One region of the Paraburkholderia sp. GAS333 genome, then DNA from elsewhere that is predicted to be linked to it. Evidence: riboswitches for the same ligand, from Rfam matches in the RefSeq annotation. Region 1 holds a riboswitch; each other region holds the start of a gene.

Region 1 (4,277 bases):
ATCGTCGAAGTCGAAGTGGCGGCCGGGCAGCATGCCTTCGCGTCGAGCCACGCCGCCAGGGACAACGCCCCGACCACGGCCGACATGCTTCGTCACGCGATGACGCGGCTCAGGGAACTGACGCATCGGCGCGCTTCGTTTGTGCCGGCCAGCAACAACGCGATCGCTTCGCCGTTCTCCCGACGCCTCGCCGACATGCGCGCCAAACTCTGCTGGCTGCCTGCCACACGCGCCACGACTGCGGCGTTTCTGGCGATGCTGATCGGCCATTCGCTCTCCCCCGAGCGCTGGTTCTGGGCCGTCATCACGACATTCGTCGTGTTTCTCGGTACGCGATCTCGCGCCGATACGGTCTATCGCGGCGCGCAGCGTCTGGTCGGCACGCTGGCTGGCGCGCTGGTCAGCGTCATGCTGGTCGCGCCGCTGCACGACTCGCCGACACTATTAGTGGCAGCGATGGTGCTCTGCGTGTTCGGTTGGGCGTACTTCATCCTCAGCGCTTACGCGCCGGGGGTGTTCTTCATTACCGTGCTCGTGGGGTTGGTCTACGGCGAACTGGGTTTCGCCATGGGACCGCTGGTCGAGTTGCGGATCGAGGAAGTGCTGGTGGGCTGCATCGTGTCGTTCGCCGTCGCCATTCTGATGATGCCGCTTTCGGCCACCCGTCATGTCGAGGTTCGGTTGGGCGCTGTGCTCGGAGCGCTGCGCGAGGTGGTCCGGCTTGCGGCAGGTGCTGGTGCTGGTGCTGGTGCTGGTGGTGCTGCTAGCGTGAGCGCGTCTGAAACGCGTGCTGCCATGCGTCGGCTGGATCGTGGCTGGCACGATCTTCGGATTGCATTAAAGCCGCTGCAAACCCAGCGTGTAGTGACGTGGAATCCCGATGTCGAACTAGCCACGGGTTCGCTGCTGTGCTGCCTGCATTGGGCGCGGGTGTTGAGCGATCCGGCGCGGCGCGGGACGCCGTCTAACGAGGAAGCGGCGGCGCTCAATGCGGCGGATATCAGCGCGGCCCATGTCGAATCGATCGTGGCGCGACTGGACTCGCTGATCGCCCGATACAACGGACAGCCGAGCGGTTCGGCGCGTGATGCAACGAACGAGCGTGCGTCGGCTGCAGTGGGGATCGAGGTCGATCCAGCAAAATCACCGGCGCTGGCTCAACTGGATGGCGCGGTCTCACAACTGTTCGACCGGTTGACGCAGCCGGCCGGGAAAGCGCGACGCGTGTTCAACTGGGCGCTGCGAGGAAAAGGGGTGTGAAACGAGGGCGAGTTGCCGCGTCTGCGTGCTTATCGCGGCAATTCGCGGCAACTACGGAGACGAATACAGGAACAACGACCGGCCAACAGGAGAAACCCGTCGAACTTGTCCACAGAAAATGTTCGCAAGCCTGTGGATAACCTATCCACAACCGGGTCAAGTCCTTGATAGCAAACCAAAGTCGAGCCTTGCGCACCTGGCGCGACCGCTTGCACAGTCGCGCCGTAAGCACCGGAGCGCCAGTAGTACCGACAAGCGCCCCAGAGCCAAGCCAGCCTCAAGCCGACTTCGCCACGCCACGCACATTCAGCCGTGCGAAATCGCTGCGCTCGACCAGCGCGCCGAACAGCAACCCGATCGTCGTCCACATGATGACCTGCATGCCGATCGCGGCCACCCGGAACTTCCACAGCAGCACCGCCGGGAAAGCCGCCGGCACTTCGTTGATGACCGGCATCGACAACTGCACCGCCGCGATGATCACGATAAACACCAGTCCCGCGACAATCGAGCCGTTCCACGCGCCCAGCTTCAGCACCGCGCGGCGTCGCACCTTCAGCGAGAACACCATCGCGGCGATCGAGATCGCGATCATCAGAAAGAACAGGCCCGTGCGCATCCCGATCGTCTCGGGGTCGCCTACCGATGGCGGATTAGCCGGGTACTTGATATTGGGCACGATCACCAGCGCAATGAACGCCGCCAGCGCGAGCCACGCGGACAACGCGCGCACGCCCAGCACGCCGACACGTCCGTACGCATACGCGAACACCAGCGAGAACAGACCGCCGACCGCCGCGCCGAACGTCACCACGCCGGTCAGCAATCCGAGGCCCGCCTGGGTCTCGCGGCTCACGAGTTCAGGCTCGGGCGCTTCGCCTTTGGCGGCGTCTGCCTTTTCTTCGAACGAAATGGCCTGATCGACCTGCGGCTCGCCTACCAGTCGTGCGAAGCCGAACGTGAGCAGTCCCGCGGCGATGCCGGCGAGCATCCCGCGTACCAACAATTTACCAACCATGTCCGGCTCCGTTAGTGGCAGGGAAAGCCGAGCAGATGGCGACCGTCGTGCACGAATTCATGCACGTACATGCCGGGCACCAGCGACGTGGCACCTTCTTCTGCACCAACGAAGTAAATCGCGAGCAATAACAGCAAGCCGCCGAATACGACCCAAGGCAGCAACTCACGCAACGGGATAGGCGTGGGTTGCGCAACGGGCTGGGTCGCGGAATTGAAAACGGTGTCGTTCATAGTGACATCTCCTGGGGGTAGCGCGCCCCGAAAGTCGATTGCAAAGGAATAGTGCGAAGCTCAGGTCTGGCTTTCGGCTTGTGATGCCGATTACAGTGGCGCGACCGCGCCGGGCTCTCACCGGCTTCCGTGCTTCGCAGTCCCGCTATTCTACGCGCTAAACTCGGGCCTCCGCGACCCTGGACGTGCCGTCCGCGCCGCGTTTCGGCATCGTTTGAACGGAAATGAAAAGAATGGACCTACGACTGTTACTGGTCAGCCACGCGTCGACGGCCGCGCAGCGCGCAGGCCGCTTTCCCATCGACGACGACGCGCTCGACGCCCGTAGCATCGGCGAAACGGAAGCTGTGCGGGCGCGTATGGCCTTTTCCGGCGATGCCGCCGCGTTCGTCAGCCCGGCGGTTTGCGCGCGCGAAACGGCTTCGGCGTTGGGACTGGCCGCAACGGTCGACGAAGCTCTGGCGGATATAAATTACGGCAGATGGCGTGGCCAGCGGCTCATCGACATAGCCAACGAAGCGCCCCAGGAACTCGCCGCATGGACACGCGATCCCGACGCCGCGCCGCCCGGAGGCGAGTCGTTCGCTGCGCTCGTGAAGCGGGTGGGAGCGTGGCTCGACGCGTTGAACCCTACGACTGCGGATCACGCATCGAACCATCCGCGCCATGTCGTTGCCGTCACGCATGCCCCGCTGCTGCGGGCCGCGATTGTGCATGCGCTGGGGGCATCGCCCGAGATATTTGCGCGGATTGAAATCGCGCCGCTGTCGCTGGTCGAATTGCGGCGCTCGTCGCGCGGCTGGACATGGCGGCCGTCGGCGAGCTGACTGTCGCCGCCGTTCAACTTCAATTTATCGGGACACAGCAGCTACTCATTAACTAGCCCGCCGGTCACTGACCCGATACCACCAGCCGCAGTTTGTTCGAACCCGTGGGCGTCAGCGTGATGCCGGTCCGCTTGCCTTTATCGCCGACATAAAAGTGCTGGCGTCCCGGTGAATTCTGATCGTGAGTCGCTTCGGGCAGACACGACGCGATGTCGGCTGCGACCGCCTGCAACGCGGCGGCATTCGAACCGGCGTCGTGATGCGGCGTCCACGTGCACTGGTAGCTGCCTGGGCTCGCAGCACATTGGGCATCGTCGCCGTAGGGTTGCGCGATGCCTTTGCCATCCTCGGGTGTCATTGAAGCCAGGCCGCCCGGCGCCGCCGCCACGATTCGTTTGAGCGACGCGCACGGGCTGGGGGCATCGTCGGCCTGTGCGCTGCAGGGCAACAGCGCACCTAGCGATGCAGCGGCAAGCGCAGTGGCGAGTATTCGGGTTTTAGTCATGTCGACACGCTCCTCGGACGGTGGCGTGCGGATCATCAACATCGATCCGCGTGGTCACTGCTGCGGTAGCAGGCTTTGTGCCCATGCTGGCCCGACCGACGTGATCGCCAAGGCTCGTCGCGAACACCGTCAGACGCCAAATACCGCCGCCAGCCCCTGCTCAGAAGCAAACATCCCGTTCGCATCGTGCCCGACGCCATCGATCACGAACGTCCGGTGGGTCGCCAATCCTTGCGGATGCCGCAACGCCATATACCGCGCGTACGCGAGCCCACGCTCAAGCCGGTTCGTGCCCTGGGTCATCGCTGCACATGAGCGGTCGAGCGCGGGATGCTGCGGATCGCAATCCGCGCCGCCCAGCAGCACGGTGACATCGGAGCGCGCATAGCGTGCTTCGAGCCCGTCGGCGGATGCCGAGCCATCTTCGCCACGCG
Region 2 (4,277 bases), on a different contig from region 1:
GACGCGAGCAGCACCGCCAGCGCGACGCAGGCGAGCACGAGCCATATCGCTGCCGCGCGCTTCGCGCTCATCACGCGCGCGGCAGCGGGCATCGAAACCGGAGGACGATTCATCCGCGTGATCTCAACGCAGCGCGCGCGTCACTGCTGCTGCCAACCGATCGTGACATACGCACCGCGTCGCGGCGAGTTATACGAGTAGGCCGTTTCATAGTCCTTGTTCAACAGATTGTCGATTTGCGCGGTGACGTACCACGCTTTCGTGATGTTGTAGCGCGCCGACAGATTGACGATGCCATAGCCGCCCAGATTGCCGCTGCTGTCGCTACGCGCGCCGCTCACGATCCATTCGCCACCCACGCGCCACCCTGCAATGCTGCGATTCACCGCCAGCGAGCCGAAGCGCCGCGCGCGCCGCACGAGGTCGACATCGTTGTCGAGGTCGACGGGATTTTGCAGCGTCAACGAGGCACGCACGTCCGTCTTGCCGACATGTCCGCTCCACGAGCCTTCGAGCCCCTGCACCTTCGCACGGCCGACATTCTCGGCCAGATAGATGCCGGGCGACACTTCGGGATAGTCGATCAGATTCGAATAGCGGGTCTGGAATGCGCTCAGGCGCATCACGCCAAGCGCATTCGACGCGTACTGCAACGCGGCTTCGATCGAATGACTGCGCTCCGGTTTGATCGACGGATTGCCGCTGTACGGATAGTACAGATCGTCGAAACTCGGGGCGCGGAACGAATCCGAATAGCTTGCGGTTGCCTTCCAGTTCCCGGTGATGTCGAAACCGTAGCCGAGATAGTAACTGTTCGCTCCGCCGAAATCGGAATACTGGTCGTGCCGTACGTTCGCCTGAATCTGGTTGCGCCCGAAGCGTCCCGTATAGCCGACGAAACCCGAATCGACGTGACGCTCGGGCGCGGCAAAGGTGTCCGATTCGAGCGTCTGATCGAGATGTTCGTAGCCGACCTGCAGTTTCTGTTGAGCGGCCAATGCAAAATCGTTCTGCCACGTGTACTGACGATTGTCGGTGTCGAAGCGGCCGTTATAGATGCCGTTGGTGTTCGACACACTGCGGTCGTCGCCTTCGGACACGATGAAATGCGTGGTCCACCAGTCGGTCAGCTTGCCGTTCGCGAACACCGACGCCTGGCGCACCTTGCTGTACAGATTGTTCAGATCGGTCGGCTCGCCGTACGCGTTGTCGTAACTGTTGTTGCCGTTCGACTGGAAGAACGTGACGCCCGCGTCCCATTGGTCGTTGAACTTGTGACGCAACGAAGCCGAGATGCTCTCGTTCAGATAGCCGTTCGCATTCGGATTCGCGCCCGACGCCTGGGCGGGATTGAGCGACGAAAAGCCGTCGTCTTTCGAGCGCGCGAGCGAGATGCTGAAGGTCGTGTTGCCGTCTTTGTCGAGTGCGCCGTTCACACCCATCTGCTGGGTCTGCGTGTGATAGCTGCCGTAGCCCACCGAAAAATTGAAGCGAGGCGGATGATCGCCGCCGTCTTTCGTGAACACCTGCACCACCCCGCCGATCGCACCCGAGCCGTATAACGCGGACACGTTGCCGTTCACGACTTCGACGCGGTCGATCTGATCGAGCGGGATCTGCGAGATTTGCGCCGAACCGAGGCTCACGGAATCGACCCGCACGCCGTCGATCAGCAACAGCGATTGCGTCGACGACGCGCCGCGCAAGAACAGGCTCGCCGTCGAACCAGGGCCACCTGTCCGCGAGATTTGCGCGCCGGGCGCGAGTTGCAGCAGACCGGGCAAGTCGGTGGCGGTGGTGTCGGTGAGATCCTGCTGATCGAATAACGTGGTCTGCGGAATCGTGTCCGCGAGCGGTTGCGGCGTGCGCCCCGCGGTCACGACGACGGGCGACAGTAGCGTGGACGAATCATCTGCAGCGGACACATCGCCCGATGACGATGATGACGACGCCGATTCAGACGTGGTAGCGGCAGCAGAATCTGCAGCATCTGAAGCGGACGCGGACGAAGATGGCGATGCAGCACTCTGCGCATGCACGACGAGCGGCAGGCTCGCAAATGCGAGCAGCACCGCGCGAGCGATGGGGGACAACATGGGATGGCATTCCTGTGGATAGCGTGCGCGGCCCGCTTCCCCGCAGGCCGATGCGTAACGAGGCACCCCCGTATTTAACATTTTCGCGGGGGACGTGCCTCTCCCTCTGGCCGGTATCCGGGCTGGCGACACATCGATCCCACCTTCCCACGCGTAACGCGCAGTGGCACACTCACATGTTGAGCTTCAAACACGCGATCAGGATCGACCTGCATGACGAATGCGGCCGCTTACCGTTGCGGGGGCAGCGCAGGTTAGCGCGTTCCGGTTCACGGAACATGCGCCCTGCTTCCCGTTTAACTACGCACTGTTGAAAAGCGCGCGGGCACCAGAGTGCGGCAAGTTTAGGAGCGGCCTCGAAGTGCGTCAAGAACGGTTGCACCATCGCAAGCCGTTCTGTTAAATGCAGAATATTGTCCGACCGGCGAGGTGTTTTTCATCATAAGGTCGATAAAAGCCTGCATAAAGCAATGTTGTTACGTCTCGAAACGAGACAATTGTCGGAACCTGCGATATTCCGCGCTAAAATGCAATGTCTTTAGAGGACGCAGCACATGCTCACCGAACTCGAATCACTTTCACAGAATATCGGCAAGCTGATCGCGATCAGCCAACGCCACAATGAAGCGCGAATCGCGCTCGAAGATCAGCTCGCCCAATCACGCGCCGAAGCAGAAGCTACGCGCACGGAACTTGCACTGTTGCGCGAAGAGCGCGACGCATTGCAGGCCGAACGCGATGCGCTGTCCGCGAAAATCGACGACGCTCAGGTGCGCCTGAATGCAATTCTCGAGAAACTGCCGCGGGCCCGCGCGAACAGCGAGCCGGATAACCAGCTCGATCTGCTCGAGCCTGCTCAGCACGCTGTCGAAGCGGAGAGCGAAGTGACCCGCCACGGAGAAAATGCATGACCACCAAGCAGATCGAAGTATCGATTCTCGACGTGCCCTATCGCCTCGCGTGCTCGCCGGAAACGGAAGGCGCACTGCTTGAAGCGGTTGCTCGCGTCGACGCCGAAATGTCGAAGATCCGCAATAACAGCAACGTGCGCGGCACGGATCGCATTGCCGTCATGGCTGCGCTGTCGCTGGCATCGGAACTGCTTAGGCTCCAATCGAGCGTTAGACACGGAGAAGCATTTCCTGCAGAGGAAATCCGGCGTACAATGCATCAAATGAACGAACAACTGGGTACTGTGATTCAGCAGTACAACATGCAGTAAGTAGCAGTCGGTCCTGAGATCCACTGCGGATTCAAACGAAGGTGAGTCAATCTCGGCAAACGTTTGAGTTCAATCGTTTAAGCTTCATCCGTTTAGCTTCCCTGCCTGGTTCGCCAAGGTCATATATTCCTTGAACCAATGCCATGTGCACGGTTGCGGAAATTTGTAGCACGGGTGTGCGCGTCACTCTGTCTGATGTACCCGAAGTGTTGCTAACTGCGACCAATTCTGAACCCCCGGTTCAGGATGCCGGCCTAGCGGCTAAGGCGGGGACCTTATCTAGAACGGCATCGGACTTCGGTTCGATGCCGTTTTTCTTTGGGCTCCGGTTTCACGTACGTTTTCTCCGTTCGCGTTTTTCGTTCGTGCCGTCAAGCCCTTAACGTCAACCACGTTCAATTCGATTCATGCGCTACTGGCTAATGAAGTCCGAACCGGACGAAGCAAGCATCGACCATCTCGCCAACGCACCGCGCCACACGTTACCGTGGACCGGCGTGCGCAACTATCAGGCGCGCAATTTCATGCGCGACATGATGCAGGTCGGCGACGGCGTGCTGTTCTATCACTCGAGCTGTCCTCAACCCGGTATCGCGGGGCTCGCGGAGGTCTCGTCCACTGCCTACCCGGACCCGACACAATTCGACAGGAAGAGCCCGTACTACGACGAAAAGTCGTCGCAGGAAACGCCGCGCTGGCTGCTCGTCGACGTCGTATTCAAAAAGAAAATTCCGCTGATTCCGCTCGCAACTTTGCGCGAGCACGAAGAATTGCAGGACATGCGCGTGCTCGCCAAGGGCAACCGTTTGTCGATCACGCCGGTGACCGAAGCCGAGTGGCGCTTCATCACGAAGCGGCTTGTTTAAGACTCGCGTGAAGCCTGTTCGACGTCGATGTAAAACCGGGTCGCGACGATTAAAGCAAAGTGAGATCAGGGAACCAAGCTCAGGTTACAAGCG
Region 3 (4,277 bases), on a different contig from region 1:
AGGTATTCGTACTTGAGCACCGTGTTCAGCTCGTCGAGGATCACCATCTGATAGTCGCCGCTTTCGATCATCCGGCGCGCTTCGTCCCAGCCTTTGCGGGCGGTGGCGATGTCGGCGTCGCGGTTCTGCGTGTTCCAGGTGTAGCCGTCGCCCATCGTGACGAAATCGCAGTTCGCGATCGCGCCGAGAAAATCGCGCTCGGACGTATGCAGCGCGCCCTTGATGAACTGCACGACGCCGAGACGCATGCCGTGTCCCAGCACCCGCACGGCCATGCCGAACGCGGCCGTGGTTTTGCCCTTGCCGGTGCCGGTGTTGACGATCAGCAGACCTTTTTCGACGGTCGCGCCGGCCTGTTTCTTCTCATGGCCTTCGCGCCGGCGCTCGGTCATGCGTTGATGCGATTCGGGATCCGTTTTCATGGGAGGTCCTGTTGGGTATATCGAGTGTGAGTTTGAACCGGCTTCCTGTCGACGCCTGGATTCGACGCCGCGACAGCCACGGTCACGCCGTCATAAACCGTTTTACGGACGACGAGACAAGCGGTAGCTTCCGGCGATTGTGCGGCGAGCAACGCGCACGGCTCGCAGACGCCGTCCACGCCGACATGCTCGCGTGCGGCCGCCGAAGGGCTTTCGACCGGCAATGCGGCAATCTGCTCGCGGCTGAACAATCTCAGCGGCAGGCCGTGGCGCGCGCAGAACTCGCGTAAACCGGGTTCGTCGGCTTTGATGTCGATTGACGCGATTGTGTTGATCTGCTCGAAGTCGAGCGGGCCTATCGCCTGACGTACCGCCGCTTCGATCTGTTCAGCCGAACTTTGTGAGCGGCATCCAATGCCGACGCTGATTGTTTTCATTTGACGTTGGCTCCGTTTGCCGTCGTCGCGGCGGCTGTCGACAGCACGCCGTCAGCCAGCGAGGCCACGCCGCCGATCACCACGATCGCAGGCGACCCGAGCCCCGCACGCGCGACTGTGTCCGCAAACCCGCCGAGCGGCGCGAGTGCGTGGCGCTGCTCGGGCCGCGTCGCCGATTCGATCGCGGCGCACGGCGTATCGGCGGACAGGCCCGCCGCGAGTAACGCGCCGGTAATGTCGCTCAAACGACGCATGCCCATGTAAATCACGAGCGTCATGCGGGTGGCGGCGAGCGCGGCCCAATCCGGCTCGCCGCTGCCCGCGCCGTGTCCGGTGACAAACACCACGCCCTGCGTGTAATCGCGATGCGTGACCGGAATGCCGATCGCCGCAGGCGCCGCGATCCCCGCTGTAATGCCGTTGATCACTTCCACGTCGACGCCCGCGGCCAGCAACGCCTGGCGCTCTTCGCCGCCGCGGCCGAACACGAACGGATCGCCGCCTTTCAGCCGCGCGACGCTGCGCCCGGCTCGCGCGTGTTCGAGCATCTGCGCGACGATTCCCGCCTGCGGCGTCGACGGATGACCGCCGCGTTTGCCGACGTAGACGACCAGCGCATCCGCGCGGGCGAATTGCAGCACGTCGGGATTCACCAGATCGTCGACCAGCACCACATCGGCCTGGGCGAGCGCGCGGGTCGCCTTGAGCGTCATCAGTTCGACGTCGCCGGGACCCGCGCCGATCAACCACGCGCGCGTCATCGCGGCGTGCATGGCGCACGCCATGTCATAACGGACGAAGCGGCCGAAACGGATCGGGAACGGAAAGCGGCAGAACGCCGGACAGCGGACAGTGAAATCATGTGATGCGACAACGGATTCAGGCATGGCGAACAACGCGACCCGTCACGCTGTTTTCGACAAACACGCGAACGGAATACGGCTACGCCATGCTTTAACGCCTTCACATCCGTCCCTCGCGGATTCCAGCGGCCGGCGGCGAGAAATTCGAGATTCGTCGAGATTCGTCGAGATTCGCCGCCTCCGCGTCTGGCCGGTATCCGGGCTGGCGGCCTCATGCGCTTTGCCTTCCCGCCCCGATTCACGGGACAGTGGCATCGAAAAAACGCATGCGCGGCGCAGCAGAAGTGAATCTGGCGCAGCAGGTCGCTTACCGTTGCGGGGACAGCACAGGTTGAGCGCACGAACGCGCTGCCTGTTTCCCGTTTAACTGCACACGCGAACGCATGTGCGGGCACCAAACGCGCGCATACGATAGCACAGGACGCCCCGCCCGCTAAGCGTTTCCGGCTGATGCGGGCGGCTTTGCCGCAGCTTCCGGCGCCTTGACTGCGGCGTCTTGCGCGCCTAAACTCGCACGCACTTTGGTGCTCGTGTGCGCTCTCGTGCGCATGCAGTTAAACGGGAAACAGGGTGCCCACCTTCTCTGGATCGGGTCAACCTGTGCTGCCCCCGCAACGGTAAGCGAAAAGTGGTGTCGGCTTCATGCGCGACACCGCGGAGCCGGCTTCGATGTCCACGCGCAAGGCCGCGTCGGCATATCACCACTGGGCGAGAAATCACTCGTCCGGGAAGGGGAAGCGGCGCTTTCGCCAGCCCGGATACCGGCCAGATCAAGCAGGACACCCGTCGCGGGGATGCGACGGCGCGTTCATGACCTCATTCCCGCTTTCTGTTTTTCTGTTGTCGCGGCAACGCCGTCGTTCGTCCCCGTGTTTATATTGTCGTGGCCCGTCGCGCTTCAGCTTTCAGCTTGCGCCCGGCCATGCCGATGCAGACAGACGAACCGACGCGCCGGCGCACGTGCAACCCCTACGGATGGACCTCACGATGCAAACTCAAATGCGCAAGATTCCCGTCACCATCGTCACGGGCTTTCTCGGCAGCGGCAAAACCACGTTGCTGCGGCACATCCTTCAGCATGCGGGCGGCAAGCGCATCGCGGTGATCGTCAACGAGTTCGGCGAACTCGGTATCGACGGGGAAATCCTGAAGGGGTGCGGGATCGGCTGCGATGAAAACGGCGTCGAAACCGAAGGGCAACTGTACGAACTCGCGAACGGCTGCCTGTGCTGCACCGTGCAGGAAGAGTTTTTTCCGGTGATGGAAAAGCTCGTCGAGCGGCGCGGCCAGATCGATCACGTGCTGATCGAAACCTCCGGCCTCGCGTTGCCGAAACCGCTCGTGCAGGCGTTCAACTGGCCGCAAATCAAGAACAGTTTCACGGTCGACGCGGTCGTCACGGTGGTGGACGGCCCGGCTGCGGCAAGCGGCCAGTTCGCCGAAAACCCCGTCGCCGTCGATGCGCAGCGCAAAGCTGATCCGAATCTCGATCACGAATCGCCGCTGCACGAGTTGTTCGAAGACCAGTTGTCGGCGGCCGATCTGGTGATTCTGAACAAGACCGATCTGCTCGACGACGCGCAGCAAAGCGCGGTCGAAGCGGTGATTCGCGAGGAAATTCCGCCGCAGGTGAAGATCGTGCGCGCGCAACGCGGCGAACTGGATCTGCACACGCTGCTCGGTCTCGAAGCGGCATCGGAGGAAACGATCCACTTGCGCCACGATCACCACGGTTCCGCCGACGACGCCGATCATCACCACGACGAATTCGATTCGGTGGTCGTGCAGGCGGATGCGCCGTCGCGCGAAGCGGTGATCGCCGCGTTGCAGAAGCTGGTCGAGGCGAACACGATTTATCGCGTGAAGGGTTTTGCCGCGTTGCCGGGTGCGCCGATGCGTCTGGTGATTCAGGGCGTGGGCCGTCGCTTCGACAGCTATTTCGATCGACGCTGGCAGGCGGGCGAGGGCAATCAGAGCCGCTTCGTGCTGATCGGCGAGGACCTCGATCAGCCTGCGCTGCAACGCGCGTTCGACGCCGCGCTCGGCGTGGTGGCGTCGAATGCGGCGCCCGCCGCTGCAGCGAACCAGGCGTAAGCGCTCATGCATCTGCTGCGCACCACGCCGGGCGGTTTTGTCGACGATACCCAGGGCGTGATCCGTATCGATCAGCAGCCCGCCGATATCGTGGTGCTCAGTTCCGCCGACACCACGCTGTCGCTGCTGGCGAGCGTGTTTCCACGTTTGGGTGACGGCTTTCCGAGCATCCGGCTCGCGAACGTCACCTATTTGCGGCAACCGGCGTCGGTCGATTTTTATATCGAAGACGTGTTGCAGCATGCGCGGGTGGTGGTGGTCGACCATCTCGGCGGCGAGGCGTACTGGCCGTACGGCATCGAACAGGTGGTCGCGCTCGCGGAGCGCAACGGCCAAACGCTCGCGATGTTTTCCGGCGATTTGCAGGAAGACCCAAATCTGCTCGCGCGCAGCACGGCGGATGCCGATCTGTGCCATCAGTTGTGGCGTTATCTGCGGGAAGGCGGTCCGCAAAATGCCGA

The links. Region 1 has a riboswitch for cobalamin ahead of ABH945_RS22145 (CbtB domain-containing protein). Riboswitches for the same ligand answer to the same signal wherever they lie in the genome.
Region 2: another riboswitch for cobalamin. It lies ahead of ABH945_RS14305 (TonB-dependent receptor domain-containing protein); the one in region 1 lies ahead of ABH945_RS22145 (CbtB domain-containing protein).
Region 3: another riboswitch for cobalamin. It lies ahead of cobW (cobalamin biosynthesis protein CobW); the one in region 1 lies ahead of ABH945_RS22145 (CbtB domain-containing protein).

Annotation. Positions count from the first base shown of each region.
Region 1 covers NZ_JBNDKS010000003.1:1,427,252-1,431,528, reverse strand. The annotation lists gene ABH945_RS22155 (FUSC family protein) at 1-1,260, shown strand, start outside; gene ABH945_RS22150 (CbtA family protein) at 1,538-2,278, opposite strand; gene ABH945_RS22145 (CbtB domain-containing protein) at 2,290-2,511, opposite strand; adenosylcobalamin (AdoCbl) riboswitch at 2,564-2,650, opposite strand; gene ABH945_RS22140 (histidine phosphatase family protein) at 2,745-3,338, shown strand; gene ABH945_RS22135 (hypothetical protein) at 3,403-3,843, opposite strand; gene ABH945_RS22130 (alpha/beta hydrolase) at 3,973-4,277, opposite strand, start outside.
Region 2 covers NZ_JBNDKS010000002.1:1,149,042-1,153,318, reverse strand. The annotation lists gene ABH945_RS14310 (FecCD family ABC transporter permease) at 1-113, opposite strand, end outside; gene ABH945_RS14305 (TonB-dependent receptor domain-containing protein) at 141-2,096, opposite strand; cobalamin riboswitch at 2,188-2,444, opposite strand; gene ABH945_RS14300 (ATPase) at 2,651-3,007, shown strand; gene ABH945_RS14295 (cell division protein ZapA) at 3,004-3,318, shown strand; RNA gene ssrS (6S RNA) at 3,414-3,595, shown strand; gene ABH945_RS14285 (EVE domain-containing protein) at 3,726-4,184, shown strand.
Region 3 covers NZ_JBNDKS010000009.1:184,838-189,114, forward strand. The annotation lists gene cobO (cob(I)yrinic acid a,c-diamide adenosyltransferase) at 1-422, opposite strand, end outside; gene ABH945_RS32485 (cobalamin biosynthesis protein) at 419-859, opposite strand; gene cobA (uroporphyrinogen-III C-methyltransferase) at 856-1,620, opposite strand; cobalamin riboswitch at 1,894-2,136, opposite strand; cobalamin riboswitch at 2,228-2,506, shown strand; gene cobW (cobalamin biosynthesis protein CobW) at 2,710-3,816, shown strand; gene cobN (cobaltochelatase subunit CobN) at 3,823-4,277, shown strand, end outside.